Regions from separate parts of the Nonomuraea roseola genome, predicted to be linked through region 2. Evidence: predicted binding sites of a transcription regulator. Region 2 holds the regulator's gene; each other region holds the start of a gene.
The links. The regulator LexA, encoded in region 2, represses DNA repair genes until DNA is damaged. The targets are predictions, from matches to a motif close to TCGAACANNTGTTCGA.
Positions count from the first base shown of each region.

Region 1: ruvC (crossover junction endodeoxyribonuclease RuvC) is a predicted target of LexA. The motif match lies at 5,827-5,842, and genes of this name have one in related genera.
Region 3: recA (recombinase RecA) is a predicted target of LexA. The motif match lies at 3,438-3,453, and genes of this name have one in related genera.

Region 1 covers NZ_BAAAXC010000012.1:890,423-900,935, forward strand. Annotated here, with positions in the region: gene ABFX55_RS16365 (alkaline phosphatase D family protein) at 210-1,907, shown strand; gene ABFX55_RS16370 (MarR family winged helix-turn-helix transcriptional regulator) at 1,822-2,226, shown strand; gene ABFX55_RS16375 (endonuclease/exonuclease/phosphatase family protein) at 2,326-3,078, shown strand; gene pdxT (pyridoxal 5'-phosphate synthase glutaminase subunit PdxT) at 3,197-3,721, shown strand; gene ABFX55_RS16385 (YebC/PmpR family DNA-binding transcriptional regulator) at 3,725-4,477, shown strand; gene ABFX55_RS16390 (GNAT family N-acetyltransferase) at 4,604-5,749, shown strand; gene ruvC (crossover junction endodeoxyribonuclease RuvC) at 5,860-6,387, shown strand; gene ruvA (Holliday junction branch migration protein RuvA) at 6,384-7,004, shown strand; gene ruvB (Holliday junction branch migration DNA helicase RuvB) at 7,048-8,064, shown strand; gene yajC (preprotein translocase subunit YajC) at 8,404-8,769, shown strand; gene secD (protein translocase subunit SecD) at 8,812-10,513, shown strand, end outside.
Region 2 covers NZ_BAAAXC010000015.1:3,398-13,910, reverse strand. Annotated here, with positions in the region: gene ABFX55_RS23015 (S41 family peptidase) at 1-423, shown strand, start outside; gene ABFX55_RS23010 (MalY/PatB family protein) at 480-1,463, opposite strand; gene ABFX55_RS23005 (hypothetical protein) at 1,698-1,943, shown strand; gene ABFX55_RS23000 (glycoside hydrolase family 6 protein) at 2,191-3,660, opposite strand; gene ABFX55_RS22995 (hypothetical protein) at 4,190-4,357, shown strand; gene lexA (transcriptional repressor LexA) at 5,128-5,835, opposite strand; gene ABFX55_RS22985 (YbaB/EbfC family nucleoid-associated protein) at 7,496-7,876, opposite strand; gene ABFX55_RS22980 (YbaB/EbfC family nucleoid-associated protein) at 7,869-8,267, opposite strand; gene ABFX55_RS22975 (hypothetical protein) at 8,264-9,136, opposite strand; gene ABFX55_RS22970 (hypothetical protein) at 9,148-9,432, opposite strand; gene nrdR (transcriptional regulator NrdR) at 10,239-10,513, shown strand, end outside.
Region 3 covers NZ_BAAAXC010000015.1:4,955,055-4,965,567, forward strand. Annotated here, with positions in the region: gene ABFX55_RS46855 (pyridoxal phosphate-dependent decarboxylase family protein) at 1-393, shown strand, start outside; gene ABFX55_RS46860 (VOC family protein) at 435-923, shown strand; gene ABFX55_RS46865 (hypothetical protein) at 928-1,122, opposite strand; partial or broken gene ABFX55_RS46870 (DUF3046 domain-containing protein) at 1,168-1,363, shown strand; gene ABFX55_RS46875 (AAA family ATPase) at 1,395-1,931, shown strand; gene ABFX55_RS46880 (DMT family transporter) at 1,909-2,229, opposite strand; gene ABFX55_RS46885 (DMT family transporter) at 2,242-2,595, opposite strand; gene ABFX55_RS46890 (MarR family winged helix-turn-helix transcriptional regulator) at 2,650-3,075, shown strand; gene ABFX55_RS46895 (hypothetical protein) at 3,058-3,327, opposite strand; gene recA (recombinase RecA) at 3,564-4,670, shown strand; gene ABFX55_RS46905 (hypothetical protein) at 4,684-4,806, shown strand; gene recX (recombination regulator RecX) at 6,728-7,417, shown strand; gene rny (ribonuclease Y) at 8,384-10,003, shown strand; gene ABFX55_RS46920 (S9 family peptidase) at 10,138-10,513, opposite strand, start outside.

The DNA.
Region 1 (10,513 bases), on a different contig from region 2:
TGGAGGCGTCCTCCCTCACCCGCACGCCGTCGGTCCGGGTCCCGGCTCCGCTGGGCCAGGGGTGACCGAAGGGCGGTTGGTAGGAAATCTCCGCCGATGATGTGACTGCTGATAAATTTCGCCGTTTGTGTGACAGGTGGTGTTAACCGCGGAGTCATGATCCTCCGCAAGGCTACGGGCGTCCCCCCTAGATCGCCCCGGGAGCACCCGTGTCCAAGCTCAACCGCCGCTCCTTCCTCGTCACCGGACTCGCGGCAGGTGCCACCGCCGCGCTTCCTGCCGCCGCCTCCGCCGACCCGCTGCCCGCCCCCGCCGCCGACCCCTCCGCGGAGAGCGCGGCCACGCTCGCCTCGCGCGGGCTGCGTTCCGACCCGTTCACGCTCGGCGTGGCCTCGGGCGACCCCGACCACGGCGGCTTCGTGATCTGGACCCGCCTGGCCCAGCAGCCCCTGGCCGAGGACGGCATGGGCGGCATGCCGCAGCGCCCGTTCCCCGTTCTGTGGCAGGTCTACGCCGACGAGCGCTGCCGCAGGGTGGTCCGCGCGGGCGTGGCGATGGCCGCTCCCGAGTGGGGGCACAGCGTGCACGTCGAGGTCGAGAACCTCTCCTCCGACAGGGAGTACTGGTACCGCTTCCGCGTCGGCCCCTACGTCTCGCCGGTGGGCCGCGCCCGCACCGCCCCGCACCCCCTGGCGTACGGCGGGGCGCTGGCGATGGCGTTCGTCTCGTGCGCGCAGTACGAGCACGGCTTCTTCACCAGCTACCGCCGCCTGGCGGAGGAGCACCCCGACCTGGTCCTGCACCTGGGCGACTACCAGTACGAGTACACCAAGAACACCTACACCATCCCCGGCGGCAACGTCCGCCACCACGACGGCCCCGAGACCGAGACGCTGGCCAACTACCGCCAGCGCCACGCGCAGTACAAGGCCGACCCCGACCTCCAGGCCGCGCACGCCGCCGCCCCCTGGCTGGTCGTCTGGGACGACCACGAAATCGACAACAACTGGGCCGACGAGGTGCCGGAGAAGCCGGAGATCCCGCAGCCGAACTTCCTGCAGCGTCGCGAGGCCGCCTTCCGCGCCTACTACGAGAACATGCCGCTGCGCCGTACCTCCATTCCCCGTGGCATCGACATGCAGCTCTACCGGCGGATCCGGTGGGGGCGGATGGCGACCTTCCACATGCTCGACACCCGTCAGTACCGCGACGACCAGGGCTGCGGCGACGGTTACAGGGACTGCCCCGCGGCGGTCGACCCCGCGCGCTCGATCACCGGCGCCGAGCAGGAGGCGTGGCTGCTGGACGGCTTCCGTCACTCGCGGGCGCAGTGGGACATCATCGGCCAGCAGGTCTTCTTCGCTCAGCGTGACAACAACGCGGGCCCGGTGAAGGTCACCAGCCAGGACGCGTGGGACGGCTACGTCGCCTCCCGCCAGCGCATCACCCAGGGCTGGATCGACGCGGGCGTGCGCAACCCCGTCGTGCTGACCGGCGACGTGCACGCCCACTGGGCCAGCGACCTGAAGCTGAACTACGACGACCCGACGGGGCCCTCGGTCGGCTCCGAGCTGGTGGCCACCTCGATCAGCACCGGCGGGAACGGCGCGGACTCCGACCCCGCCAAGCACGCGTTCCTGAAGATCAACCCGCACCTGAAGTTCTACAACAACCAGCGGGGCTACGTCCTGACGAAGATCGAGAAGGAGCTGATGACGGCCGACTTCAGGGTCGTCCCCCAGGTGCAGACGCCGGGAGCCGCGGTGCACACCAAGGCCACCTTCGTCGTGGAGGACAGGGTGCCCGGCGTCCAGCAGACCTATCTCAGGCCCCTCGACCCGTCGCTCAGGTCCCTGCCCGACATCACCGCCGAGGAGACCGTCCGCCTGGAGACCGAGCGTCCTTGACGCCCATCCCGACTCAGCGGAGGCGGCGCTCTCTCGGAGGGCGCCGCCTTCCTTCCACGCCGTTCTCGGCTCGCTGGAACACGGCCCCCGCAGGATGACCGAGCTGGCGGAGGAGCACGCCGTCCGGCTGCCCACCATGACGGTCCAGATCAACCGCCTCGAGGACCCGGGCCTGGTCGCCAGGGGAAGCGACCCCGCCGACGCCAGGGTCAGGACCGTCGAGCTCACCGAGGAGGGCCGCGCCCGCCAGCGCGCCGTCCGCGAGGCCTGGGTCGCCTTCATCGCCCGCGAGCTCGACGCCCTCACCGACGACGAGTGAGCGGCCCTCGCCGCCGCCCTGCCCGCGCTGAACCATCTGCGCTCCCTGGCACGCGTGGATGTGGACCACACCTTCCAGGAAGTGGTTGCATAACGGTTCATGCTGGATCAAGCCGTCATCACGGTGATGACCTGGAACGTGTGCACCGGCACCAACGCCGCCTGCGAGCTGTACCGCAGAAGCCCGCAGGAACTGGCGTGGCACATCAGCGACCATCTCCTCGGCGACCCCGACGTGATCTTCCTGCAGGAGTTCTGCACCGGCGCCACCGGCACGCTCGAGCAGTGGCTCGAATGGCGGACCGGAAGGAGCTGGACCGTCAGGTCATGGGGTTTGACGACGGCGCAGGGCAGGTCGTACGACTGCCATCCCGACACAAACGGCCGCCCGCGCGGCGCGCAGAGCGTCACGGTCGCGGTCGCCGACCACGCGGCCGCCTTCGAGACCGTGCCGCTGACCTCCCCGCCCTGGTTCGCCAGGCGCGCCGCGCTGTGCGCGACGATCCCCGCCGTCAAGGTGCGGGCCTGCGGCACCCACCTGTCGTCCGGCATGGCCAACGACGACGCCCAGCGCGGCGCGCCGTACCGGCACAAGCAGGTCAGGCAGCTGATGGCGGCCGCGCCGAAGGCGGGCCACACCAGCGTCTTCGGCGGTGATCTGAACCTCACGCCCGGCAGGGTCGCCGCCTACGGCTCCTACGACGAGTGCGATCCGCGCATGCGGTGGACCTACGTGAAGAAGCGCAAGATCGACTACCTCTTCGCGCCGAAGGGCCGCGTGCTGAGGTGCTGGGTCGGCAGGGAAGCCAGGGGCTCCGACCACCTGCCGATGGCGGTCAGGGTGGCCCTGTAGGAAGAGCACGGGCCGCCCTGGTGTTGAATCTAGGCGAAACCCGGACCACGAAGGAAGGACGACCGTGCCCAAGATCGGTGTACTCGCGCTCCAGGGAGACGTGCGCGAGCACGTCCACATGCTGGAGGAGGCGGGCGCGCAGGCCACGGCCGTGCGCAGGCCCGCCGAGCTCGACGCCGTGGAGGGACTGGTCATCCCCGGCGGGGAGTCCACCACGATATGGAAGCTCGCCGAGATCTTCGACATGCTCGAGCCGCTGCGCATGCGGATCAAGGACGGCATGCCCGCCTACGGCTCCTGCGCGGGCATGATCATGCTGGCCGACCGCATCCAGGACGGCATCGACGGGCAGCAGACGATCGGCGGCATCGACATGGTGGTCAGGCGCAACGCCTTCGGTCGGCAGGTCGACTCCTTCGAGTCCGATCTGTCCTTCGCCGGCGCTGATGTGCATGCCGTCTTCATCCGCGCCCCCTGGGTGGAATCGGTGGGTTCCGAGGTCGAAGTTCTGGCCACCGCGCCCCCGGGCGATAGGATCGTCGCGGTCCGCCAGGGACCGCTGCTCGCGACATCGTTCCACCCCGAGCTGACCGGGGACACTCGCGTGCACGAATACTTCGTAAACATGGTGAGGGAGCTCTAGGTAATGTCCGGCCACTCCAAATGGGCGACGACGAAGCACAAGAAGGCCGCACTCGACGCCAAGCGCGGCAAGCTGTTCGCGAAGCTCATCAAGAACATCGAGGTGGCGGCCAGGACCGGTGGCCCTGATCCGGATGCCAACCCCACCCTCTTCGACGCCATCTTCAAGGCGAAGAAGAACTCCGTGCCCAACGACAACATCGAGCGGGCCCGCAAGCGCGGCGGCGGCCTCGAGGCCGGCGGCGCCGACTGGCAGACCATCATGTACGAGGGCTACGCCCCCGGCGGCGTCGCTGTGCTCATCGAGTGCCTCACCGACAACCGCAACCGCGCCGCCTCCGAGGTGCGCGTCGCCCTGACCCGCAACGGCGGCTCGCTGGCCGACCCCGGCTCGGTGTCGTACATGTTCAACCGCAAGGGCGTCGTGATCGTGCCCAAGAACGGGCTGTCCGAGGACGACGTGCTGGTCGCGGTGCTCGAGGCGGGCGCCGAGGAGGTCAACGACCTGGGCGAGTCGTTCGAGGTCGTCTCCGAGGCCGGCGACCTGGTGCCGGTGCGCAAGGCGCTGCAGGAGGCGGGCATCGACTACGACTCGGCCGAGTCGAGCTTCCTGCCGACCATGAACGTCCCGCTCGACGAGGACGGCGCGCGCAAGGTCTTCAGGCTCATCGACGCGCTCGAGGACAGCGACGACGTGCAGAACGTCTTCGCCAACTTCGACGTCTCCGACGAGGTCATGGAGAAGCTCGACGCCTGATCGGCACCCGCTCAGCCGACGACCGGTCCGCCGCCACGCGGGCCGGTCTTCTCGTTCGCGCCGGCGGAGCCCGCGGACGGAAACCGAAAGGCGCGCGATCCTGCGGCCGTTGTAGGTTGTCGGCTTGTGGAGATTCGTGATCTGACGTCCGACGACCTAGAAGCCGTCCTCGACACCCGCGTCCGCTCCTTCGGCCCGCTCGACGGCGACCCCGAGAGCTGGTTCGCCCTCGCGAGGGCGGCGCTCGAGCAGGGGCGCTTCCTCGGCGTCTTCGACGGCTCCAGGCTGGCCGCCGCCGCCAGGCTGCCCGGGTTCACCCAGTGGTGGCGCGGCAGGCCGCAGCCCATGGCGGGCGTCGCGGGCGTCGTCGTCAACCCCGAGGACAGGGGGCGCGGCGTCGGCAGGCAGCTCATGCGCGCCGTCCTTGCCAGGGCGGCCGAGCTGGGGGAGGCCGTCTCGGCGCTCTATCCGGCCACCACCCAGATCTACCGCTCGCTCGGCTGGGAGCACGCGGGCGCCGAGAACGCCGTCACGCTGTCGCCAGAGGCGCTGCGCACCATCAGGCCAACCGAGCCCGTCAAGATCCGCAGGATGGGCCCCGACGACGCCGCCGAGGTCATCGCCATCCTGGGCCGCGTCCACGCCGCCAACCGCGCCAGCGGCCCCATCTGCTGGGACGAGAGCTCGTGGCGGCGCTTCCTCGGCGCCAAGGACGACTTCCTCTACCTGGCCGACGACGGCTTCGTCGCCTATAGCTGGGAAGACGGCGACATCTCGGTCGACAACCTGGTCGCAGGCTCCGAGGCGACCGCCCGCGCCCTGTGGTCGCTGGTCGGCACCTCCTCCTCGATCGCCACGAAGGTCTCGGCCGTCGTCGCTCCCGACGACCCCGTGCTGTGGCTGCTTCGCGAGCGCGCCAAGGAGGAGCTCAAGCAGATCAGATGGATGTTCAGGATCGTGGACGTGGCCGACGCCGTCGCCAGGCGCGGCTTCCCCTCGGTGCTCTCCGCCGACGCGCTGATCACGGTGGACGATCCCGAGCGGCCCGCCAACACCGGCACGTGGCGGCTGGAGGTCTCCGGCGGTTCGGGTACGGCGGGCGCGGCCGAGGGGGAGGGGGCGCGCTTCACCGTCAACGGACTGTCGGCGCTGTACGCGGGGGTCCCGGTCTCGACGCTGCGCCTGTCCGGCATGCTCTCCGGCACCGACGAGTTCGACGAGGCGCTGGCCGCGGCGTTCGCGGGCCCCGCCCACATGATCGACTACTTCTGACCGTGACGCCCTGCCCCGCTCGCCTGCCGGGGCGTGTTCGCCGTGCGGGCCCCGCCCAACCAGGGTAGAGTTCCCTGCCGAACAGATGTTCGGCGAACGGGAGGGCGGCCGTGCGGGTGTTGGGTGTCGACCCAGGGCTTACCAGGTGCGGCATCGGGGCCGTCGAGGGCCGGCCGGGGGCTCCGCTCAAGCTCGTCGCGGTCGGCGTGGTCCGCACCTCGGCCGACGACGAGCTCGGCGCCAGGCTGGTCGGCATCGAGCGGGGCATCGAGCAGTGGCTCGACGAGGTGCGGCCCGACGCGGTCGCCGTCGAGAGGGTCTTCGCCCAGCACAACGTCCGCACCGTGATGGGCACCGCCCAGGCGGCGGGCATCGCCCTGCTGTGCGCCTCCCGCCGCGGGCTGCCCGTCGCGCTGCACACGCCGTCGGAGGTCAAGGCGGCCATCACCGGCAGCGGCACCGCCGACAAGAAGCAGATCGGCACCATGGTCACCAGGCTGCTGCGGCTGGCCGAGATGCCCAAGCCGGCCGACGCGGCCGACGCTCTCGCGCTCGCCATCTGTCACGTGTGGCGGGGCGGCAGCCAGAACCGGCTGGCGGAGGCGCTGGCCAAGGCATCGAGAGGACGTGCGTCGTGATCGCGTCGGTTTCCGGGGTCGTGGCGGCCATCGCGCCCGACTCCGCCGTGATCGAGGTAGGCGGCGTGGGCGTGCTGGTGCACTGCACACCCGGCACGCTGGCCACCCTGCGAGTGGGCGAGCACGGAAGGCTCGCGACCTCCCTGATCGTCAGGGAGGAGTCGCTGACCCTCTACGGCTTCGCGACCGACGACGAGCGCACGGTCTTCGGGCTGGTCCAGACGGCCAGCGGGGTGGGCCCGAAGCTGGCGCTCGCCATGCTGGCCGTCCATACTCCCAACTCGCTGAGGGTCGCCGTCGCCTCCGCCGACCTCAAGGCGCTGACCAGGATCCCCGGCATCGGCCAGAAGGGCGCGCAGCGCATCGTGCTGGAGCTGAAGGACAAGCTCGGCACGCCGGAGGAGGCGGTCAACGCCGCCCTCAACGGTCACGCGGCCAAGCCACTGTGGCGCGATCAGGTGCACTCGGGCCTGGTCGGGCTCGGCTACTCCACCAGAGACGCCGACGAGGCGATCGCGCTGGTGGAGCCGCAGGCCGACGCCGAGGTGGTGGCGGGCAGGGAGCCGCAGGTCGCCGTGCTGCTCAAGGCGGCGCTGCGGGTGCTGAGCATCCGATGAGCCAGGGGCTTGCACGCGGGGCCTGGCGAGAGAGGGTAGGAGCGTGAGCATCGAGCGAGACCTGGTGTCGCCTGACGCCGAGGGCGACGAGCTGCAGATCGAGGCGGCCCTGCGGCCCAAGCGCCTGGCCGACTTCATCGGGCAGGGGCGGGTGCGCGAGCAGCTCTCGCTGGTCCTGGAGAGCGCGCTCAGGCGCAACAGGCCGCCCGACCACGTGCTGATGAGCGGCTCGCCGGGGCTCGGGAAGACCACGCTCGCCATGATCGTCGCAGCCGAGCTCGGCGCCCCGCTGCGCATCACCTCCGGGCCCGCGCTCGAGCGGGCGGGCGACCTGGCGGCGATCCTGTCGACCCTCACCGAGGGCGAGGTGCTGTTCATCGACGAGATCCACCGGATGGCCCGCCCCGCCGAGGAGATGCTCTACCTCGCCATGGAGGACTTCAGGGTCGACATCATCGTCGGCAAGGGGCCGGGCGCGACCGCGATCCCGCTGGAGATCGCCCCCTTCACCCTGGTGGGCGCCACGACCAGGGCGGGCCTGCTGCCCGCGCCGCTGCGCGACAGGTTCGGCTTCACCGCCCACATGGACTTCTACGAGGTCGCCGAGCTCGAGCAGGTGCTGCGGCGCTCCTCCAGGCTGCTCGGCCTCTCGCTGCCCGACGAGGGCGCCCACGAGATCGCCAGGCGCTCGCGCGGAACGCCCCGTATCGCCAACAGGCTGCTGCGCAGGGTGCGCGACTTCTCCGACGTCCGCTCCGACGGCGTCATCACCCGCGACATCGCCTCGGCCGCGCTCAACCTCTACGAGGTCGACGCCGAGGGGCTCGACCGGCTCGACAGGGCGGTGCTCGGGGTGCTGCTGCGCAAGTTCGGCGGCGGGCCCGTCGGCCTGTCGACGCTGGCCGTCGCCGTGGGGGAGGAGCCCGAGACGGTGGAGGTGGTGGCCGAGCCCTTCCTGGTGCGCCAGGGTCTGCTCGCCCGCACTCCGCGCGGGCGGGTGGCGACCTCGGCCGCCTGGCTTCACCTGGGGCTGACCCCGCCGCCCGACGCCCCGTTCTGATCCCCGGCGGCAAGCCCGCCGAGCGCCACCCCGGTCACCGGCGGGCGCCCGTCCAGGGAGACGCTCACCGGGCTCACCGCTGACCCGCCGTCACGGCGCGGTCCGCACACGCTCTCGAAAGGGCGGTCACAGAACGGTTGCAAGCGTTGCAAATTGGGAACTTCCCCGCGCGCCGAAACGCTGCCTCGTTGCCGGGTTTCGCAACAACCGCCTACACTCCGTGGCTTGGCTGGCTGTGTAAGCTGACGGGCTGAGCGGCGCGGCCCTCGACGCAACGTATGGAATTTCCGGCTCGAAGCCGGTGTCATCATCTTGTATAGAAGATGGAAGGTCGCCCTCGTGAACTCAACGCTCATGAACATCCTGCCGCTCATCCTGTTGGTGGTGGTGTTCTACTTCCTGCTCATCAGGCCGCAGCGCAAGCGGCAGCAGGAGGCGCTCCAGATGCAGAACTCGCTCGCGCCTGGCGCCCGCGTCATGACCACCACCGGCCTGTTCGCCACCGTGGTCGCCATTGACAACGAGGATGTCATCCTGGAGGTCTCTCCTGGGGTCGAGACCCGCTGGGTGAAGGCCGCCATCGGCCGCGTCGTCACCCCGGTCGACGACAAGATCGCCGCGACGGCGGTCCCGGAGACGAACGACGAAGCCGACGAGACGGTGGACCGCAACGGCGATCAGGGCACCAACACCAACAAGTCCTGACTAGTCTTGCGACCGACCCCTACCTGAAAGAAACGACGACCAGTGGCCCGACCGACCAGCGGCCAGAGCAAGCCGGGGCGCACGCTCCTGGTGCTCCTGGCGCTCATTCTCGCCATGGGCGGGGCGATGTTCCTGCAGCCGGCGTTCACGCCGAAGCTCGGACTCGACCTCGCAGGTGGTACGACGGCGACCCTCTCGCCGGTCACCCCGAATGGCACTCCCCCCTCCGAGGAGAGCCTCAACCTCGCCGTCAACATCATCCGTGAGCGGGTGAACGGCACCGGAATCTCCGACGCAGAGGTCGCCAAGTCCGGCGACAACATCGTCATCTCGGTGCCGGGGGCCGGCAAGGACGAGGTCATCAAGCTGGTCGGCACCACGGCGGAGCTCCGCTTCCGTCAGGTCCTGGCCGCCGAGGCGGCCCAGCCGCAGCCGAGCACCATGCCCACGCAGGCGCCCACCCCCACCACCGGGTCGAGCGGACAGCCGTCGGGCTCACCCTCCGCAGCGCCGAGCGTTCAGCCGTCGGCCAAGGCCCCCGCGCCGAGCGCCTCCCCGACGGGCAAGGCCCTGTCGTCCGCTCTGACCTCGCCCAACCCCGCCCCTTCGGCGACCACGCGGGGCCAGTCGGAGCAGAAGGCGAACGACCCCAAGGCCAACGACGCCAAGGGCAACGACGCCAAGGGGAACGACCCGAAGGGCAATGACCCCAAGGCCACGCCCTCGGCGACGCCCAGCGCCCAGCCGAGCGGCGACCCCGCCGCCGACCCGAGTCTCGCGGGCATCGACCCGGCGCTGATCAAGCAGTTCAACGAGCTCGACTGCGCCAAGAACAGCGGCCAGGGCGTCCAGGACGACCCGTCCAAGCCGTACGTCACCTGCGACCAGGACGGCACCGCCAAGTACATCCTCGACAAGGCTGAGGTCGTCGGCGCCGACATCGACACCGCCAGCGCGGGTGTCCAGCAGACCACGGGCCAGTGGGTCGTCCAGCTGAACTTCAAGAGCGCGGGCGCCTCGGCGTGGTCGGCCCTGACCACCAAGGCCTACCAGGCGCAGGCTCCGCGCAACATGGTCGCCGTCGTCCTCGACGGCGTCGTCATCACCGCGCCGAACATCAACGAGCCGATCCCCGGCGGTCGCGCCGAGATCAGCGGCAGCTTCACCCAGGAGAGCGCCACCAAGCTGGCCGACCAGCTGAAGTACGGCGCGCTCCCGCTGAAGTTCGTGCGCAGCTCCATCGACACGATCTCCTCGACGCTGGGCAACGACCAGCTCATGGGCGGTCTCATCTCCGGCGCCATCGGCCTCGGCCTGGTGGTCCTGTACTCCCTGCTCTACTACCGCGGTCTCGGTCTCGTCGCGGTGCTGAGCCTGGTGGTGGCCTCGATCATCACCTACGAGGCGGTCGTGCTGCTGGGCACGTACGCGGGCTTCGGCCTCTCGCTGCCGCACATCATCGGCCTGGTGGTGTCGATCGGCATCACGGCCGACTCCTTCATCGTCTACTTCGAACGCATCAGAGACGAGATGAAGGAGGGCAGGCGCACCCTGCGCGCCGCCGTCGAGGTCGCCTGGGTGCGAGCCAGGCGGACGATCCTGATCGCCGACGCGGTCATGTTCATCGCCGCCATCGTGCTCTACTTCCTCGCGGTCGGCGGTGTGGCGGGCTTCGCCTTCGCGATGGGCCTCACCACGCTGATCGACGTGCTGGTGGTGTTCATGTTCACCAAGCCGTTCATCG
Region 2 (10,513 bases):
TGGGCGATCTCGCGAGGGTACGAGCCCATGCGCTACCCGGAGGACTCGCCGCGCGGGCCGATCGTCGCGCTCACCGACGAGTTCGCCGGCTCCGACGGCGACATCGTCAGCGCGGGGATCAAGAACCGCCGCATCGGTCCGCTCGTCGGGACCCGCACGTGGGGTGGCGTGATCGGCATCGACGGGCGCTACCAGCTGGTCGACGGCACCATCGTCACGCAGCCCCGCTACTCCTTCTGGCTGGAGGGACAGGGGTGGGGCGTCGAGAACTACGGCGTCGACCCTGACATCGAGGTGGTCATCACGCCGCAGGACAGGGTGGCGGGACGCGACCCGCAGCTGGAGAAGGCGGTGGAACTGGCGATGGCCGCCCTGAACGAACACCCGGCGGTCACCCCACCGGCCCTTCCCCCTGTGCCGTGACGACCCGGTCGCCCGTGACCGTCACCGGTGACGGGCGACCCGCCTCCATGGCGCGGTCATAGCAGGAGGCCGGCGGAGCGGGCTCGGTCCAGGCGGTCCAGCACCTCGGTGAGGATGGTCTCCGAGGTGGCGAAGTTGAGCCGGACGAAGCTCCCGCCTCCGGGCCCGAAGGCGGCGCCGTCGCTCACCAGGATCTTCGCCTCGCGCTCCAGCACCTCCGCCATGCCCGGACGCCCCAAGTCCAGCCACGCCAGGTAGGTGGCTTCGGGCGGCACGTATCCAGGCAGGCGCTCGGCGATCAGGCGCCGGTTGCGGTCGAGGACGGTCATGGTGTCGCGCAGCCATCCGTCGGCGTGCCGCCAGGCGGCGACCGTGGCCTCGACGCCGAAGACGTTGGCTCCGCCGTACAGGAAGGAGGGTTGCGCCCTGAGCGCCTCGCGCACCTGCGGAGGGCCCATGTGGGCCAGTGCGCAGCGGACGCCGCCCAGGTTGAAGGCCTTGGTGGCCGAGGTCAGCGTGATGGTGCGCTCGGGGAGGACCGAGGCGAAAGGGATGTGTCGACCCGGCGCGTAGACGAGGTCGGCGTGCACCTCGTCCGCGATGACGACCAGGTCGTGCCGCTCGGCCTGCTCGGCGAGCGCGACGAGCTCCGGCCTGCTGAAGACCTTGCCCGTGGGGTTGTGCGGGTTGACCAGGACGAGCGCGCGGCATCCGCTCAGATCGGACACCTCGGTGCGCAGGCGGCGGCCCATCTCCGCGATCGTGCCGAGGAACGGCGGGTAGGCGGGGGCGTGCATGGCGACGGTGTCGCCGGGTCCGGTGATGAGGTGGAGCATCACCTGGAGCGCCTGGTTGAGGTCGGAGAACGAGCGCACCCATGACGGCTCCGCGTCCCAGCCGTACGTGGCCAGCATCCGCTCGGCGAACGCCTCGGCCAGGGGGCCGGCGTGGGGCTCAGCGGCCCATGCGGGGTAGCCGAGATCGCCGCGGGCGCGCCGCTGAAGGGCTTCGACGATCTCGGGAGCGGTGGGGAAGTCCATGTCGGCGATCCAGCAGGCGATGACGTCCGGTCCGGCGCCGGCCCACTTGAGACCGTCCTTGGGGGGGCCTACGGATGGTTTCGTCCACCTGATCAGTGTCACCCACGACGCACGAATTGTCCGTTACGACCCGTCGAACCGCTTTCCGGCTTGCCCCATGTCACGGTCCGAGGAGACGATCAGGTCTTACTCGGTCATCCGTGAGGGTGGAGCAGCTGCGACGGAGGCACGGATATGCGCATCGATCCGGGTGGCGTGATCGGCTGGCTGTTCTCGATGGTGGTGCTCTTCCTGGTCATCTACGGGGCGATACGGCTGGCGCTCAAGCACGACAGGCGGAGCCGGATCCCCTCGCCTCGCGAGGTCGAGGACCGCAAACTCAGGGAGCGGGTCGCGGCCGAACGGGCGCGGCACGAGCGAGAAGCAGAGCAGCGGGCTGCTCGAGGTCGCGACGACGGGCTCAGCGGTTCCGCGGTCTGAGCGAGATCAGGACAGGTCCAGGCCCGCCAGCCGGGCCCTGCCGGCCAGCGTCGTCCGGTGGAAGAGACGTTCGCCTGGCTGCGGACCCGCCTCGCCGGGGTTCTCGCCGAAGCGGCGTTCAGCTTGGGGAAAGGTCTTCGGGAGGAGGAAGAGTCGCGCGCCACAGAGCGGTCTGACGGTTCCCGATGACCGGATGGACGAGGATGGCCCGGCCCGCTCTGGCGCGGGCCGGGCGCTCACGAGTTGGTCAGGTGCCGTCGATCAGGCGGACGGCGATGGCCGGGCTGAACTGGCCGGCGGGGACGTTCGGCGCGATGCCGCAGTTGCCGTCGGAGTCGCCGGGAATCTTCACCCACAGCAGCATCTCGGCTCCGCCGCCACCGCCGAGCTGGGTGGGAGTCCCGAGCTTGCGGCCCGCGGGGTTGCACCACTCGCCGTTGGAGCCGTTGCCGTTGCGGCTGGTGTCGATCACGAACCTGGCGCCGCCGCCGAGCGACGCGTTGACCGAGCTCGCGTAGGTGGCCGACTGGGCGGTCGTGTAGTAGTTGGAGACGTTCATCGAGAAGCCGCGGATGTTGCCGACGCCCGCGTTCTTCAGGCGGGTCGCCATCGTCCCCGCCGCGACCCAGCCGGCGTTGCCGCCGTCGAGGTAGGCCCACGCGTTGGTGGCCTTGTCGCGGAACTGCTGGGTGGCGTACACCAGCATGCGGTTACGGGCCTGGATGGCGGTATCGGTCATGCAGCCGAAGTCGCCGAGAGAGTCGGGCTCGATGACGACGATCGCGGGGCGGTTGCCGATCCCGGAAGCGAACGCGGAGATCCACGTCTTGTACGCCGACTCACTGCCCGCGCCGCCGCCCGAGTGGCCGCCACAGGCGTCGCGACCGGGGATGTTGTAGGCCACCAGGACCGGGAGCTTGTTCGCGGCGTCCGCGGCGGCCACGTGACGGGAGACCGCCGCGCCGACGTCGCCGCTCCAGTTGCCGAACCAGCGTGCCATCGGCTTGTCCGAGATCGACGACTTGATGCGCGCCGCCCTGGAGTCGCCCGCGTTGGCGCGCACCCAGATCGCCGGATTGGACTGGGGATCCACATAGAAGCCGTCGGTCATGGCGACCGGCCCTGAGCCCGGCTCCTCCGGCTTCGGCGTCGTCGTAGGCGACGTTGTGGGCGACGTCGTGGGGGAGGGAGAAGGCGACGGTGATGTCGATGACGTCTCGGTCAGCGAGACGTTGTCCAGGTAGAAGCTGAAGCCCGCGTTCTTGCCCAGCTGGAACGACACCTGGCCGCCCGACGTGCTCAGGCTTGAGGTGAACGGGAAGCTGAAACGCTTGCTCGTCGTGGTGAGCGAGATCGTCTTGGTCAGGGTGTTGGTGTACGGGGAGTTCGCGAGCTGGACTGTGGTGACCGCGGTGACCGGAGCGGAGGCCGAGGCGTCGAACGACAGCTTGTAGGCCTTGCCGCTGGTCAGCTTGATGTCGTTATGGCCGATCATGGCGTCCCACGGGTTGGCGGTGCCGCCCGGAACGTTGACGCGCAGACGCTCCGCGTCCAGGGCCATCGTGGTGTTGGCGGACTTCCACCAGGGAGCGGTGCCGCTGCCGAAGGTGCCGTTGACCACGAGTTCGGGAGCCGCGGCGGCGGAGACGGCGGCTGTCACCGACAGCACGGTCACCGTCGAGGCGGTGACCGCCATCAGGCGGGCTAACAATCGCACGAAATGCGTCCCTTCTGGATTCCAACATCATGTCGGTGATCAAATATCACAGGATTTAACCGCTTTCGTGACCTTTTGTGGAATGCCGATGTCCGCCGAGGGGCTCGCGCAGGAACCGCTGGGCTCGCTAGAGGAGTGGGCGCGTCTCCGCCATGCGCCGCGCCGTACGGGAGCACCGCCAGGCTGCTCGACCGGAGGAGTGCAGGCCCCGGCGGCCTTCGCAGGATGCCAACGCACCAGCCGAGTTCGGAGGCGCTCCTGGGCTCGGCTTCAGGGGGCGTGCCATTCAATTGGCTTGGGGTGGCCAGCTCACTTCTGGTGTCAGTACGGCCAGGTCGTCTCCACGACCCTTCCCCAGTTCCTCTCGCTAGAGAGCGTGCCCTTCCGACGAGCCGGGAGGAATCGTAGGGGTCGCTGCCGCCTCGAGAGTCGAGTGAGAGGGCCGCTCGATCGGCAGCCCCCGCCGGAGGACCGATCGAGCGACCCAAGACTGCGCGCTCCGATGCCGCGAGCGATGAGGGGTGGTGCCATGCGCTCGCCCCGTCAGGCCGCGAGGTGCGACACGCTCCACGGCCTCGCGACCAGGGCGGTGGACGATGTCTCGCTCGCCGTCGACGAGGGCGAGATCTTCGGTGTCCTCTCGGCTCGTGCCGCACCCGATGACGACCGTGAGACGGACTCCCACGCCAGCCGTTGACCGGCCGTGAGACGGACTCCCACGCCAGGTATTGACCGACCGTGAGGTGGACACGCATGTCAGCCCGCAAGATCCTGCGTGAGCATCAACCTCACCGTTGCCCAAACCGCCGTCTCGAGGGGCGGCATCGCCCAGCGCTCGGCATCGTCCAGCGATCCGCGTCCGCGATGCTCCGAGTGCGCCAGGCATGCGCCCGACGCCGTTCGAACAGCCCAAGATCGCAGAACACACAGGCACCTTCGAGCAGGCCACGTTCGCTGCCTCATGCGCCGTTGGATCAGACCGCGTTCGCGCGACACCGCAGGCACAGTTCGATCAGTGCGAGCCTGTCGGGCGCTCAGGCATCGTTCGAACAGATTGCGCTCGCTGCCTCATGCGTCGTTCGATCAGACCGCGTTCGCACGACGCTCAGGCGCGTCAGAGGCGCGCGACATGAACCCCAAGCCGTGCGATCGGCCGTCGGTCCGGCATGGCGATCTAGCAACCCGACCTCGCGCGATACTCGAGCATCGCGCTACTCGAGCACGAGGTTCGCGCGATATTCGGACAATAGAAAAGCGCCCGAGCCCGGACAGCCAGGCAACCTGGCCCGGCGATCGAATGGCCGATAGTTCACGACCTCGCGATCGAGGAGCCGTGCGACACCCACGCCTCACGGCCGTCTCGAACGGCTGAAAGTCGTGGGCTTGGAGAGCTTGCGGCATGCATCACGGGCCGCTCGATCGGCCGTCTCCCAGCAGAGGCCGATCGAGCGGTGGAGAGCCCCGCGGCTAGAGGCGGCGGAGGACCGCGACGACCTTGCCCAGGACGCTGGCCTCGTCGCCGGGGATCGGGTCGTAGTTGGAGTTGTGCGGGACCAGCCAGACATGGCCGTCCTTGCGCTTGAACGTCTTCACCGTCGCCTCGCCATCGATCATGGCCGCCACGATGTCGCCGCTCTCGGCAACCGGCTGCTGCCGTACGACCACCCAGTCACCGTCGGCGATGGCCGCCTCGATCATCGAGTCGCCGGTGACCTGGAGAAGGAAGAGGGTGCCCTCGCCGACCAGCTGCTTGGGCAGCGCGAAGACGTCCTCGACGCTCTCCTCAGCCAAGATCGGACCACCGGCCGCGATGCGCCCGACCAGCGGAACATAGGCCGCGGTCGGCCTGTTCACCGGCGCTTCGTCCTCGCTGCCGTCGGGGTCGACCCACAGCACCGGCTCGCCGGGCAGCCTCACCTCAAGAGCGCGGGGCCGGTGTGGATCACGCCTCAGATAGCCCTTGCGCTGCAACGCCGTCAGCTGGTGCGAGACGCTGGACGTGCTCGTCAGCTGCACAGCCTCGCCGATCTCGCGCATGGACGGCGGGTAACCCCGCTGCTGCACCGAGTCGCGGATCACCTCAAGGATCTTGCGTTGCCTGGGCGTCAGGCCCAGGGAGTCGCGACGGCGGACCGCAAGGTCGCTGACGCCGTTGTCGTCACTCCGCTCGCTCATGCTCTCCTCCTCGCCCGGCGGCCCACCTCATCGGCGCGCCTTCCGGTCCGTGGTCTTCATGTCGCACACAGCGACCGTACCGCCGATTGAGATCAACTTCAAACATTTGTTCGAGTCTTCCTCGAAATCGACGGCGACGTGGTGTACAACATCGTACGGGAGTTCGATCGACACCGTGTTCGATTCGCCGATCTTTATTGGGCCTTTTACTGAGGCCACAACGGTGCGGGAGGTCAGTTATGCGAGCGACCACAACCACGGAATCCACCACCGACGACGTCGAGAGGCTCACTCTCATCGCCGACATCGTCCTGGCAGAAGCCCGAGGAGCAGGGGGCGCCTCCGGCACGACACGCACCGACAGCGGTCCGCGGCGACTCGACGCCGGTGTTCATGGCACGCGCGCCGCGTCGGGCGCACGCCCCGTCCGCGGCCGACGCCGCCGTCCAGGCGGGCCCACCCTCGTGCTGGTGCCGTCGCCGCGCCCGGAAACCGAACGCGTCACGCAGGCACTCTCGAAAGGTGCGACGCGTCTCCCTGCAAGGGGGAAGGGCGGCGACTCGGCGCGACGAGGGCCGACCGAGACCGATGACGACCTGGCGGCCCGGCGTTCCGGCGCGGCGGCGAGGGTCAGGAACGCGGGGGCGAGCGGCGGCAAGAGGGCGGCCGAGTCGAGGGGCCGAGGGGTGATGCGGCTGGTTCGCTCTGAGGATGCCCAGGCAGTCCGGCAGTTCGGGGCGGAGGAGGGTGAGGGTGCCCGGCGCGGCGGGGCGCGGGATCGGAGGTCGAAGGGTGGGGGCACCCGGCGAGGAGTGGCCAGGGAGCGGGCGTTGCAGGGTGAGGATGCCCGGCGAACGGTGCCACAGGATCGGGCCGAGAAGGGCGAGGGTGCCGGGCGTGGCGGGGCGCGGGATCGGAGGTTGCAGGGTGGGGGCGCCCGGCGAGGGGTGGCACAGGGTCGGGCCGAGAAGGGCGAGGGTGCCGGGCGTGGAGTGGCCCGGGAGCGGGTGTTGCAGGGTGAGGGTGCCCGGCGAGGGGTGGCACAGGATCGGGCGGAGAAGGGTGAGGGTGCCCGGCGGGGGTGGTGGGAGGGCCGGCCGCGGAACGGCGCGGGCGCCTGGAGGGGCGGTGCGGACGGTCCTGGGATGGCGGGGACGTCCAGGAGGCGCCGGACCGCGCGGCGAAAGGGCGGCCAGGTTGCTCGGGCCACGGGCGCTCCCGAGCAAGGAGTGGCGGGGCGCGGTACCGAGGTGTTCGGGAGGGAGCGGGACACGCGGGCAGGCGCGGCAGAGTCAGGGCCGCCGCGTCAACCGCACTGGTACCCGCGCCCGCGGGCCGATGGGCCGAGGGCGCCGGTGCGGTTGACGCGGCGGGGGCGAGCGGCGCTCGTGGTCGTGATGGCGGCGCTGGCGCTGGCCGGGATGTGGGCCGGCACCCGGGCAGGGAGCCTCGACCGGGCTGCTGACGCCGTGCCCACCCGTGCGGACCTGCCCGGTGTGGTCGATCATGGAAACGCGCCCCGGAACCCGCTGGATCCCGCTTCTGGCTGAGCACGGTCGGCCACCACCTCCGCCAGGCCGTGGCGGGCGCCGTCATCGATGGGTCGTAAGGCGGGGAGCGCCACGGGGTGAGGGGCCGCAGGGGCGCGTGCGGGTGCCGCCTAGCGCGGGTCGGGGTTGATGCCGCTGCGCGACTCGAAGGAGCGCTGAGCCTCGCCGAACCGGTCGGCGAAGCTCGGCCCCGCCCCTACGCGCAGGTTCTCCAGCATCGTCGCCTTCGCCGTCGCCGCCGCCTTCTCCGCCGCGTGGACCGCGGCGACCACCGCGTCGCCGAGTGTCACTCCATCGAGACGTCGCTTGCTCACCACGCTGATGTCGAGTGCGACGAGGTTGCCCACGGCGTCGACGGTGGCGACGACGCCGTCGTGATCAGCCGTACCCGTGTACTGCTGCGTACTCCAGGCCGACACGGCGGCGTCGGCCTCGCCGGAGTCCTTCGACAGGAGTTCGGTCAGCCTGCGCAGTTCATCCAGCTCATCCATGGTCTGTCTCCCGCAGAACGGCGTCGAAGTACTGGTCGAGGGGGTCGTGGCCCGGGTCGGGATCGATCTGCCCGCCGTTCAGGGCGCTCATCGCGACGCCGAGGTTGTCGGCCATGATCTCCCGCGCCGCGCCGATCGCCTCCAGTACGGCCCGCGCGATCACGACATGGTCGAGGTCGCGCATGGACCGCCCGTCGATGCGCACCTCGAGCAGGCGTCCTGCGCCCGAGACCGTGGCGACCACCCGTTCGGCGGAGTCGGTCCCCGTCACCTTCTGCTCGTCCAGCTGACGCAGCGTTCCCGCGACCGCGTCGACCCACCCCTCGACCTGGCGAAGCAGTCCGCGAACGTCGCCCTCCCCGCCCGCGCCCATGGCGTCGCCGTACGTCATGAGTTCCCTCCGGAGCTCTGGTTGTTCTGGGTGACGGGCTTCCAGAAGTCGGGGTTGCTCACCCTGGGCGTGACCGTCAGGTCGCGCGCGCCGCGCTCCGGGTTGCCTCCGTTGTAGAACGCACCCGCGAGGTCGGTGAGCTTGAGCTCCAGGTCGTTCAGGTCGCCCTCGTACTTGTTGAACACGTCGGAGAACTGTGAGACCTGGTTGCCGAGGGCGGTGACGAAGACGCCGGCCTGAGCCACCATGGCGACCCGGCCGAGTGGAGTGGCGGCCAATGGTGTGGCCGCCTTGAAGACCGGCCCGTAGGTCTTCCACAGAACCAGCATCGACAGGTCGTATTCCAGCACCTCCTTGTACTGGCCGTGCATGGTGCCGCTCGCGTCCTTGGCGATGGCGCCGAGCTGATCGAACATGCCGATCAGCTTGAACCGGAGATACTGCTGCAACGCCCCGACGGCGTAGCCGTTCCAGTACGGCGAGACGTCGCTGAAGAAGCCGAGCCACACGTCCCAGGCGCTGCCCTTGAGATAGCCCAGCATCTGCTTCCAGTCGTCGCGGCGGAAGACGAAGATCGCAGGATTGCCCATGTTGAGCACGGCGAACACCATCAGCACCTTCACGAACAGGCCGAAGCCGCTCAGGAGCAGCCCGGTGCTGATCGGCGAATGGTGGGCCTTGATCTGGGCGATCGCGCTTCGGAAGAACCCGGGATCGACCCGGACCGGAGCGGTCGGGCGAGGGGCGGCGGCGCCGCCACCCGGCTTGTAAACGTTTTCAGTAGGCTTGAAAGTATTCGCCGGCACGGTGCCCGCCGGGCGGAAGGCGCTGGTCGCGTTCTTGGGCGGGTCGCCGGATGGGGTGGACATTGTGCGACCTCTCAGCGGTTGATCTTGTCGATGGCGGCCTTGCTCAACGCCTCGGCGCTTCGATAGTTGACGGCCGCGTCGGCGACCTTCTTGCTGTCGGTTTCGAGCACCGCCTGAAGGATCCTCGCGCAGTCGGCCCAGGTGTCACTGATGGAGTTGAACCGGTTGTAGTACAGGAGCCCGATCAGGGGCAGGCCGGCGCCCGGAACGAGGTTCCAGCCTTCGAACCTGGGGGTGATCGCCCTGATGTCGGAGACATTCTGGGCGCAGCTGTACATCAGGTCGGCGAACTTCATGAGCCGTTCGGTGGAGAACGTGACGACGCTCTCTCCGGGTGGGACGGGCTCGGGGCGGAGCGGATCCGGACGGGGTTGGTCAGAGGTGGGGCGAAGGCTCTGGTAGCTGCAGAGGCCGGGCACACAGGGCGGGGTGTGCGGGCACGGGGCCTCGTCGGCGGGTCCGCTCGAGGTGGCGGCGGCCGGCGAAGGGCTGGGCGTTCCGGAGCCACTGGGGGAGGGGTTCGCGGACGGATCCGGAGGTGTCGGGCTTGAGGGGAGGTCGGACACTCGGTACACCTTCCAGTGATTCGGCAGATGCGGCGTCCGGAACGCACCAGGTGGCGGGGCTGGTGCTTCTTGCTGCCGGTGCGGTCGAAAAGATCACGCACAATCTAGGGGAAGAGTGTTGCGAGCGTCCACGAATCCACATTTATGCCGGAATGCCGGTGATCTAGTGGAATCAGCATCAGGGTGAACTCTCGCGTTCAATGCCCCGTCTCACGTCACCCATCCTCGAGGGGTGATGTCGGTCATGGGCGGCACCTGTCACCTGCGTACATCCCTGCCCCGACAGTGCGACACGCCGACGTTCCAGGGCTCCGGCGCGGCTGATCAGCGACTTCGGTTGGATGGGCCGGGCCAACTTGCGTTCATGGTCGCGCGCTTCTACGGTTGGACCACAACATCTAGTAGTTACACCGATGTAGTTCACCACAACTTGTGTTTCCGTGACCGCTCCATGGCACCCCGTGGCGCGGGCGCGAGCGTCTGCCGACGAGCATTTTACGAGTGGTGAGCCCATGTCGCGGCCGAGGAGGCGAAGGGTGCACTGTCCGTTCTGTCGTCACCCGGACACCAGGGTCATCGACAGCCGCTCCACGGACGACGGAGGCGCCATCAGGCGTCGCCGTACCTGCCCTGAATGCGGGCGCAGGTTCACCACGCAGGAGACGGTCCTGCTGATGGTGAGCAAGCGCAGCGGAGTGACCGAGCCGTTCTCGAGGGACAAGGTGGTCGCCGGCGTCCGCAGGGCGTGCCAGGGCAGGCCCGTCACCGAGGACTCGCTCGCGCAACTCGGGCAGCGCGTGGAAGAGGCCAT
Region 3 (10,513 bases), 5.0 Mb from region 2:
GGCGGCGAGTGGAACCCCACCGACTACGCCTACCACCTGACCAGGCGGGCCCGCGGCCTGCCGCTGTGGTTCTCCCTGGCGGTCAACGGCACCGACGCCTACACCGAGGCCGTCGAGCGGGGGCTCACGCTGGCGAGGGAGAGCGCCGAGCTGATCAGGGAGAGCGACCACCTGGAGCTCATCCGCGATCCCGAGCTGTCCGCCGTGCTCTTCCGCCGCCGCGGATGGACCTCTCACGACTACTACGCCTGGTCGGAACGCCTGCTCGCGGGACAGGTCGGATTCGTCACCCCGACAGGCTGGGAGGGTGAGACCGTCGCCAGGTTCGCCTTCCTGCACCCGGGCACCACGATCGAGATCGTCAAGGAGATTGTCGCCACCATGCGCGATTGAGGCGGGAATTGCGGGGACATAGAGCGGGAGAGGTGAGCGACGTGACCATCGACCATTCGGCCATCGAGGCTGATCGCGAGCGCATCAGGCGGCAGTACCTCCTCCCGCACCGTCCCTCGAGCAGTGCGCGCGGCCTGCACCACTTCGCGCTGCTCTCCTCCGATGTGGAACAGACCATCCGCTTCTACCAGGACCTCCTGGAGTTCCCGCTCACGGAGATCTTCGAGAACCGCGACTACAAGGGGTCCAACCACTTCTTCTTCGACATCGGCAACGGCAACCTGCTGGCCTTCTTCGACTTCCCCGGCCTCGATCTCGCGCCCTACCAGGAGGTCCTCGGCGGGCTGCACCACATCGCGATCTCCGTGGACCCCGCCACGTGGGAACGGCTGAAGGGCAAGCTGGAGATGGCCGGCGTGCCGCACCAGATCGAGAGCGGCGCCTCCATCTATTTCAGGGACCCCGACGGCGCCAGACTGGAGTTGCTCGCCGACCATCTCGGAGAGATGTACGGCTCGCGCGTGCTGTAGACGTCTATCTCCTCGACGCCCTGCGATCGCGCGGCCTGCCCTGCCGTGGTTGCCGCTTCAGGCCCGCGTGCCGTTCGGCGCGGTCGGCCTTGTCCTTCTGTACGGCGAGGCGCAGCTGGAGGAGCAGGCTGCGGCGACGCTCCCGATGTGTCCTGGCGGTGGCTGACGGCTTGGGAGCCGATTTGGGGGTTTTCGCCATGAGGCTTGTCCTACCCATCCGGCGGCGGGTTCCATACTTGGTGGCATGCGCCTGACCGAGTTCTGGAGACGGATGCGCGCCCACTTCGGCGATCCCTACGCTGAGTCGTGGGCCCGCGACTACGTGATCGCGCCCCTGGGGGGGACGAACGGTCGAGCAGGCGCTCGCGCAGGGCGTGAGCGCGAAGGAGGTCTGGCGGGCGGTGTGCCAGGTGGAGGACGTGTCGAGCCGCCTGCGCTGAGCCTGCCGTGCAAGGGGAGGGAGCACGGCCGATGACGTTCGTCGTGGTCACGGGAGGGCCGGGAGCGGGCAAGAGCACACTCATCGACGGGCTGGAGGCGGCGGGCTTCCGCCGTACGGAGGAGGCCGGCCGCGCGATCATCCAGGACCAGGTCGCGATCGGCGGCCCCGCGCTGCCCTGGCTCGACCCCGCCCTGTTCGCCGAGGTGATGCTCCAGTGGGAGCTGCGCTCGCACCGCGCGGCCCAGGACGAGGAGGGGCCCGTCTTCTTCGACAGGGGAGTGCCCGACGTCGTGGGCTACCTGCGTCTGGAGGGGCGGCCGGTCCCCGCGCACGTCGACGCCGCTGCGAAGAGCTTCCGCTACCACCACGAGGTCTTCGTCGCGCCCCCGTGGCCGGAGATCTTCGAGAACGACGCCGAGCGCAGGCAGACGCTCGAGGAGGCCTCCCTGACCTACGACCGGGTCACGGAGGCGTACCTCGACTACGGCTACTCGCTGGTCGAGCTGCCCCGCCTCGCCGTACGGGAGCGGGTCGGATTCGTGCTCAGACACCTGCGGAGAGCTTGAGCAGCACGATCCCGCCGATGATCGCGGCGAAGGACACCAGCTTGGCGGCGGTGATCCGCTCCTTGTAGATCAGCGCGCCGAGGAGCACGGTGCCGATGGAGCCGACGCCGGTCCAGATGGTGTAGCCGACGCCCACGTCGAGTGTCCTGAGCGCCAGGCTGAGGGTGAAGATCCCGCCGGCCGCCGCCATCAGTGTGAAGACGGACGGCCACAGCCGGGTGAAGCCCTGTGTGGCGTTGGTGCCGAGCGCGAAGGCGACCTCGAAGACGATCGCGATGGAGAGATAGATCCAGGCCATGACAGTCACTCCTCAGGCGGTGGTGGAGGGGGAGAGGCGGTCGGCAAGCTTGAGGCCGAGGACCCCGCCGATGATCAGAAGGAAGGCCAGCACCTTCCACGCGCTCAGCGACTCACCGAAGATCACGGTGCCGAACACGACGGTGCCGACCGAGCCGATGCCCGTCCAGACGGTGTAGCCGACACCCACGTCGAGTGTCCTGAGCGCCAGGCTGAGGAAGAAGATGCCGCCCGCCGCGGCGGCCACGGTGAGCAGGGAGGGGCCGAGCCGGGTGAAGCCCTCGGTGGCGTTGGTGCCCAGGGCGAAGACCACCTCGAAGACGGCGGCGATAAGAAGGTAGGTCCATGCTTGAGTTCTTGTATGCACATACATATTCTGTGCATACACATAGAATGGATGTCAACACGGGAGGGGAGACAGATGGCGACGCTCGACGACGACATGTGGGTCGGAGTGGTACGGCTGCACGCCAGAGTGGAGCACGAACTGGCCGCGGCCCTGCAGCGGCACGGCCTCGGCCTGTCGGAGTATCGCGCGCTGTGCCACCTGTCGACGGCCAGGAGCGGCGAGCTGCGCATGCAGGAGCTGGCCGACCTGCTCGGGCTCAACCAGAGCTCCGTCACCCGCCTGGTCGGACGGCTGGAGGCCGCCGGGCTCACCCGCCGCGACCTGTGCGCCAACGACCGCCGTGGCGTCTACACCGTCATCACCGAGGCGGGGAGGGAGCGGAAGGACGGGGCGAGCGACCTCTACGAGCAGACGCTCACCGCAGCCCTCGACCGCGCCGCCTCCGACGGCCTCACGGCCACGGTGTCCGCACTGCGAGGGTCATTCGCCGTCGGCTAGGACCGCCGCGACCGCGCGTACCGTCCCTTCGAGGTCGTCGGCCGTGCCGTGGCCGCCCGGCGACCACAGGAAGACCCACGCCGACGTCGACGGCGTCGCGAAAATGATCGTCTGCCGGCCCGTGCGCGGATGCCAGACCCACAGCACGGGATCGTCTCCACCGACCATGCGCCCGACGAGCGCGTGGGCGGGGAGCAGCTCGGCGAGCGCCTCCAGTTGGGTACGCCGCTGCCCGGTGTAGGTGCTCGTCACGTCGCCGCCTCTCGACCTTTTCCTAAGGATCTCCCCAGCTCAGCGGCCATGGCAACACGCCCGGCGTAATGTCAGGGAATGTCTTGCGACTCGGCGTGTTCGGGGCGCCATCGAACAGCCGTTCGGCTACTATGAAGCTCGCCGAACCGCTTCCTGCACGGCTCGGCGGAAAATTGTCGGTCCCACCGCGTAGCTTTCACTCGACCGACCAGACACGACCCTCCAGGGGAGTTCCCATGGCTATCAACGACCGCGAGAAGGCCCTTGAGACTGCCCTCGCACAGATCGAGCGGCAGTTCGGCAAGGGCTCCGTCATGCGCCTCGGCGATGACGTCAGGGCTCCCATCGAGGTGACGCCGACCGGCTCGATCGCACTCGATGTCGCGCTCGGCATCGGCGGCTTCCCCAGGGGCCGCATCATCGAGGTCTACGGTCCCGAGTCCAGTGGTAAGACCACGGTCGCGCTGCACGCGGTGGCCAACGCGCAGCGGGCGGGCGGCATCGCGGCGTTCATCGACGCCGAGCACGCCCTCGACCCCGAATACGCCAAGAAGCTCGGCGTCGACACCGACGCCCTGCTCGTCTCCCAGCCCGACACCGGTGAGCAGGCGCTCGAGATCGCCGACATGCTGATCCGCTCGGGCGCCGTCGACATCATCGTCATCGACTCGGTCGCGGCCCTGGTGCCCAAGGCCGAGATCGAGGGCGAGATGGGCGACAGCCACGTCGGTCTCCAGGCCCGCCTGATGTCCCAGGCGCTGCGCAAGGTCGCCGGTGCGCTCAACAACACCGGCACCACGGCCATCTTCATCAACCAGCTGCGCGAGAAGATCGGCGTCATGTTCGGCTCGCCCGAGACCACGACCGGTGGTAAGGCGCTGAAGTTCTACGCCTCGGTCCGCCTCGACATCCGCCGCATCGAGACGCTGAAGGACGGCACGGAGGCGGTCGGCAACCGCACCCGCGTCAAGGTCGTCAAGAACAAGATGGCGCCGCCCTTCCGCGTCGCCGACTTCGACATCCTCTACGGCGTGGGCATCTCCCGCGAGGGCGGCCTCATCGACATGGGTGTGGAGCACGGCTTCGTCCGCAAGTCCGGTGCCTGGTACACCTACGAGGGCGACCAGCTCGGCCAGGGCAAGGAGAACGCGCGCAACTTCCTGCGCAACCACCCCGACGTGGCCAACGAGATCGAGAAGAAGATCAAGGAGAAGCTGGGTGTGGGGCCGCGTGTCGACGCCCCCGCCGAGGCTCCCGCGGCCCCGGCCGCTCCTCCGGTCGCCGCCGCGCCCTCCGGCCGTGGTTCCAAGGCCGCCGCCACGCCCAAGCCCGGTGACGTCTGATCCGGTCTGAGGCATGAGCATGTCGCCGGCCCCCGCCCACCGCCCGAACCCCGCCGCCCCCCAGAGGGACGGCGGGCCCACCGCCAACGACCACGATCAGGCCGAGCACCCGACCCCGGAACGGCACGGTGTCTGACGTGAGAGCGGAAGCGAACGACGAGGGCAGGGGCACGGCCGACATGACGCCCGAGCCCGACGTCAGCGGGGCAGCGACCGGCACGGCGAGCGATGGCCCGGCTGCTGACCGCCCGGCACCCGGCGCCCGTGCGGAGGCGGCTCGCGCGGCGAGTGGTAAGGCCGGGAGTTCGGACGGCGCATCGGGTCGACCCGGTGGCGGAGCGGACGGCCCATCGGCTCAGATCGGTCTGGGCGAGGGCGCGGACGGCGCATCGGATACCCCCGTGTGGGGTGAGGAAGGCGCAGCGGCTACCCGAAGCTGGGGGCAGGACGTCACACGAGCCGACAACGGCTGGACCGCCAACGACCCGTCGACCGCAGAGGGCTGGACCACCGACAACCCGGCGACTCGGGACGGCTGGAGCACCAACGACTCGGCGCCCCAGAGCGGCTGGGGTTCGAACGCGCCCCCCGGTGGCTGGGGTTCGAACGACACGACGCCTCAGGACGGTTGGGGTTCGCAGGACTCGTCGGCCCGGGAGAGCTGGGGCCTGGGCGGCGGGTCGGCCGATGACGGCAGCGGCTCGCCAGACAACACCTGGAGTGGGGACCGCTCGGCTGCCGGCGTGTGGAGTTCGGGCGGATGGGGCCCTGGCGGCGACGAGGCGGGCACGGACGCTTGGTCCAGCGTCCCTGACGGCGTCGCCGACCTCGCCCGCCCAACCCGAGCCCGCAAGAGCCGCCGGGCGTCACGGGACACGGAGGACGACGGCCCGATCTGGCGCTTCGAACCAACCGGCCGTTCCCCATGGTCTACGAAGGCCACGAAAAGCGACCACGACCCTGACCCTCGGGAGAACACCGAACCTCGCAGGCCGGGGGCAGACAGCGGTCATTCGCAGGCACCCGACGCCCTCCTGACTGCCGCCGAGGGCCGGCTTCCCGACGACCCCCGGCCTCCAACCGGTCACCGAGAGAGCCCAGCCGCTGAACTTGGGCGTGATGCCGAGCTTCGGGGTCGTGAGACCGAAGGCGCTGGACGCGGGATCGACCGTCGGGGGAACCAGAGCGGCGGGCATGGACGCGAAGCCGACGACCATCCGGGGGCGTCCCGCGACTGGGGCGCGTGGCCGGACGTCACCCGGCGCACGACCCGTCCGAAGCGCAAGGTGCGTGAGCGGGCTGCGGGGGTGGAGGGCGAGTGGGCCATCCCTGAGGGAGGCCTCGGCTCGGGCGACGATGGCGGTCGGTCACACGGCTGGCTGGACTCCGGTGACGACGGCGGCGGGCCGTACTCGGGGCTGGCTTCCGGCGATGACGGCGACCGCCCGCAGCGCGGCCTGGCCTCCGGTGACGACGGGTCGACCCCCCGCCGTCGCCCGCGCAGAGCCACTCGCCGCGCCAACACCTCCCCTCGAGACGTCGGCGACCCCTTCGACTCGACTGGAGAGCCCCCTGAATGGGCGCGGGATCACGCTGCCCCGACCGGCCGGTCAGCCGATCCCCGGGGGAGCTCTTGGGCTGCTCCAAGCGGTCAGTCGGCTGACCAAGCCCAGGGCTATGCGGGCGCTTCGACCGACCAGCCGTCCGATCATTCCCAGGGCTATTCTGCGGCTCCGAGCGGTCAGTGGGCTGGCCGGGCTCAGGGTTATGTGGCCGCTTCGACCGATCAGCCGTCCGATCACTTCCAGGGCTATTCGGCGGCTCCGAGTGGTCGGTCGGGTGACCGGGCTCAGGGTTATGTAGGCGCTTCGGCCGACCAGCCGTCCGAATCCTCCCAGGACCATCCGGCCGCTTCGACCGATTCGCCGGGTGACGGCTTCGAGGGCTATTCGGCTGCTGCGGACGGCCGGCCGCGTGACGGCTTCCGGGGTTATTCGGCTGCCTCGGAGCGCCAGCCCGAAGACGACTCCCGTCACTACGAGGACGCCGCTCCCACGATGGGGCTGTTCAGTGATGGCCCGGGAGGCTACGGGGGTCGTGAGGGCGGTGCGGGTTCGGAGACTGAGGGGCCGCGTGAAGGGCGGCGCTCGGGTGGGCGGCGCGGTGGCGGTGGCGCGCGCCGGGGCTCGTCGAGGAGGCGTTCCGGCGGGCCGGAGGGGCCCGATGAGGGCTCAGGGGCTGCCTCGGGTCCTCCGGCGAATCCCGAATCGGTCGCGAGGGCGATCTGTCTGAGGCTGCTCACCATGGGGCCCAAGACCAGGGCGCAGCTCGCCGAGGCGTTGCGGAAGCGCGAGGTGCCCGACGAGGCCGCCGACGCCGTACTCGATCGGTTCACGGAGTTGGGCCTGATCAACGACGAGGCGTTCGCCGAGGCGTGGGTGGACTCACGGCACCACGGGCGAGGGCTGGCCCGGCGGGCGCTGGCGGCCGAGCTGCGGCACAGGGGGGTCGACAGCGACACGGTCAACGAGGCCGTGGAGCGGGTTGACTCCGACCAGGAGGCGGACACCGCCCGCAGGCTGGTGGAGCGCAAGCTGGCCTCGACGCGAGGGCTCGACGCGCAGGTCCGTACTCGACGGCTGGCGGGGATGCTGGCACGCAAGGGGTATGGCGCGGGGCTGGCCTATCGGGTGGTTCGCGAGGCGCTGGAGAGCGAAGGCGTCGAGATCGAGGACGACTTCCCGTAACGCCGGGATGACCTTGTCGGGCTCCTCTCCTCTGCACGTGTCCGAGCGGCGTCTCTTGAAATCTCCCCACGCCTGCCTTCGGTCGGCACGCCTGCCTTCGGTGGCAGTGTTGGGGCTGCGGTCGGGAGGCTTGCTCTGCGGGTCGTCTCGTCTGTGCTGCGGGTAGGCAGGCCTGCTCTGCGGTTGATGCGCCTGCCTTCTCGGTGGTCCCCAACCTGCTGTGCGGTCGCCCCGTCTGCTCTGCGGTTGGTGCGCCTGCTCCCCGTGGTCCCATCTGCGGTGGCATGTCTGCGCTGCGCGGTTGGTGCGCTTGCCTGGTCGGTCGTCCCGTCTGTGCTGCGGTTGGCATGCGTGCTCTGCGGTGGCGCGCCTGCGTCGCGGTTGGGATGCCTGCGTCGCGGGTCGGCATGTCTGCGTTGCGGGTCGGCATGTCTGCGTTGCGGGTCGGTATGCCTGTGCTGCCGGGCGGGATCGGCTACGCCTCCGGCTGCCAGGGCGGGATCGGTTACGCGTCCGGTGGCCCGAGGCCGTTGCCCGCAGGGGTGGGACGTCTGTGGGGCCTCGGAAACTCTTCAGGCGGGTGCCGGCATGGGGCGTCAGGACCGAGTTAGCTGGGTAAATGAGGGCATGTCGGCTATATCCGGCAAGATCGTACGGTTTGTGTTCGATTCGACGGTAGGGCGCGCTTGACAGCACGTCTTTGCTTGCCCGTTACCTCTTCGACGCATAACCTCGACGGCAGTGAGGAGTTACTCCGCGCAGTGCGGATTGCCATACCGGTGAACTACGGACGAGCGAGCTCGATTGACCCAGGGAAGGCAAGGTGCCGGCTGTTCAGTCGGTGCCGCGTCTGCCTTGGCTTGATATTTGTCCTGGTGGCAACACCGTTGGGGCGATCTGTGCTGTGCGCGTGACCCCTCCTGGAGCGTTTGGGCACATCTATGACGCGAGGAGGGCGGGGCGCACATGGAGACGCCTGTCGTGGTGCTGGCGGTGGCAGTGCTCCTGCTGGCATGCGTGATGATCGTCGCGTTTGTCATACTTCTGCGCCGAACCGCCGCGCTGGCTTCGCCACCCGTCTCCAAACCGTCGCCCGATCAGTTGGCCGAGGTGCACAGCGAGCTGGAGGAGGCGCGGCGCGAAGCCGTACTGATCAGGGACAAGGCGCAGTCCGACGCCGGTGAGATCGTGCGCAGGTCGGAGATGGCCGCTGAGAGTGCCGCGCAGATGCGTAAGGAGGTCGAAGAGGAGAGCCGCATCCTCAAGAACGAGCTCAAGGAGTTGCGCTCCGACCTCGAACGCAGGGAGAGCCGTCTGGCCGAGCGGGAGCAGCGCCTCGACGAGGAGGCGCGCAGGCAGGTCGAACGCGCCAGGAAGCTGGCCGAGACCGAGACGGAGCTGGCCGACAGGCGCGAGGAGCTGCTGCAGGTCGAGGGTGAGCGCAGGGCGATCCTCGAACGGGTGGCGGGGCTGACCTCCGAGCAGGCCAAGAGCGAGCTGGTCAGGGAGATCGAGAACCAGGCCAAGCGTGAGGCGGCGCTGATCGTCAGGGAGATCGAGGGCGACGCCCGCAAGGAGGGCGAGAAGCGGGCCACCAAGATCGTGACGCTGGCCGTGCAGCGCATCGCGGCGGAGCAGACAGCCGAGTCCGTGGTGAGCGTCCTGCACCTGCCGGGTGACGAGATGAAGGGCCGGATCATCGGCCGTGAGGGGCGCAACATCAGGGCGTTCGAGTCGACGACCGGGGTCAACCTGATCATCGATGACACGCCCGAGGCGGTGCTGCTGTCGTGTTTCGATCCGGTGCGGAGGGAGACGGCGCGGCTCACGCTGGAGAAGCTCGTACTGGACGGGCGCATCCACCCGCAGCGCATCGAGGAGGCCTACGACCGCAGCCGCGCCGAGGTGCAGGACCTGTGCGCGAGGGCGGGCGAGGACGCGCTGGTGGAGCTCGGCATCACGGACATGCACCCGGAGCTGACGCTGCTGCTCGGACAGTTGAGGTATCGCACCTCCTACGGGCAGAACGTGCTGAAGCACCTCATCGAGTCCGCGCACATCGCCGGGATCATGGCGGCGGAGCTCCGCATGAGCCAGTCGCTGATGAAGCGGTGCGCGCTGCTGCACGACATCGGCAAGGCGCTGACGCACGAGGTCGAGGGCAGCCACGCACTGATCGGCGCGGAGATCGCCAGGCGGTACGGCGAGCACGAGGACGTCGTGCACGCGATCGAGGCGCACCACAACGAGGTCGAGGTGCGCACGGTGGAGGCCGTGCTCACCCAGGCGGCCGACGCGATCAGCGGCTCCAGGCCGGGCGCCCGCCGTGAGTCGCTCGAGGCGTACGTGAAGAGGCTGGAGCGACTCGAGGAGATCGCCACCTCCTACGAGGGCGTGGAGAAGGTGTTCGCCATGCAGGCGGGGCGCGAGATCCGCGTCATGGTGAAGCCGGACGCCATCGACGACATCCAGGCGCAGGTGATCGCCCGTGACGTGGCCAAGCAGGTGGAGGAGGAGCTCACCTATCCCGGCCAGATCCGCATCACCGTCGTCCGCGAGTCGCGCGCGACGGAGTTCGCCCGCTAGATCCCCTTTCATCCCGTACGGCACAGCCCAGAAGAGGCCACCGCGGTCACCGGTGACCGCCCGTCGCGCCACGCGTCCTCCAGCGGGACTCCGCTTCCCGCCGCTACGTCGAAACCCTCGAAGAGGGCAGCGGCTCAGTACATGCCGAAGACCTGCTGGTAGAAGGCCAGCTCGGCGGCCAGGGCAGCGGTGCGCGTCTCCATGCGGCGAAAGCCGTGCGACTCGCCCTCGAACGACAGGTACGTGCACGCCACCCCGCGCTCCGACAGTGCGTCGGCGAACGCCGACGACTGCGAAGGCGGCACCACGGGGTCGTCCAGCCCCTGGAGCAGCAGCATCGGGCAGGTCACGCCGTCGGCCAGCGCGAGAGGCTCGCGGCTCGCGTAGAGGGCGGGGTCCTCGGGGCCGACCAGCCACTCGGTGTAGCGCGACTCGAAGTCGTGGGTGGCGGCGTTGAGCGCGGCGAGCGCGCTGACCCCGTAGTAGGACACCCCTCCGGCGAACACGGAG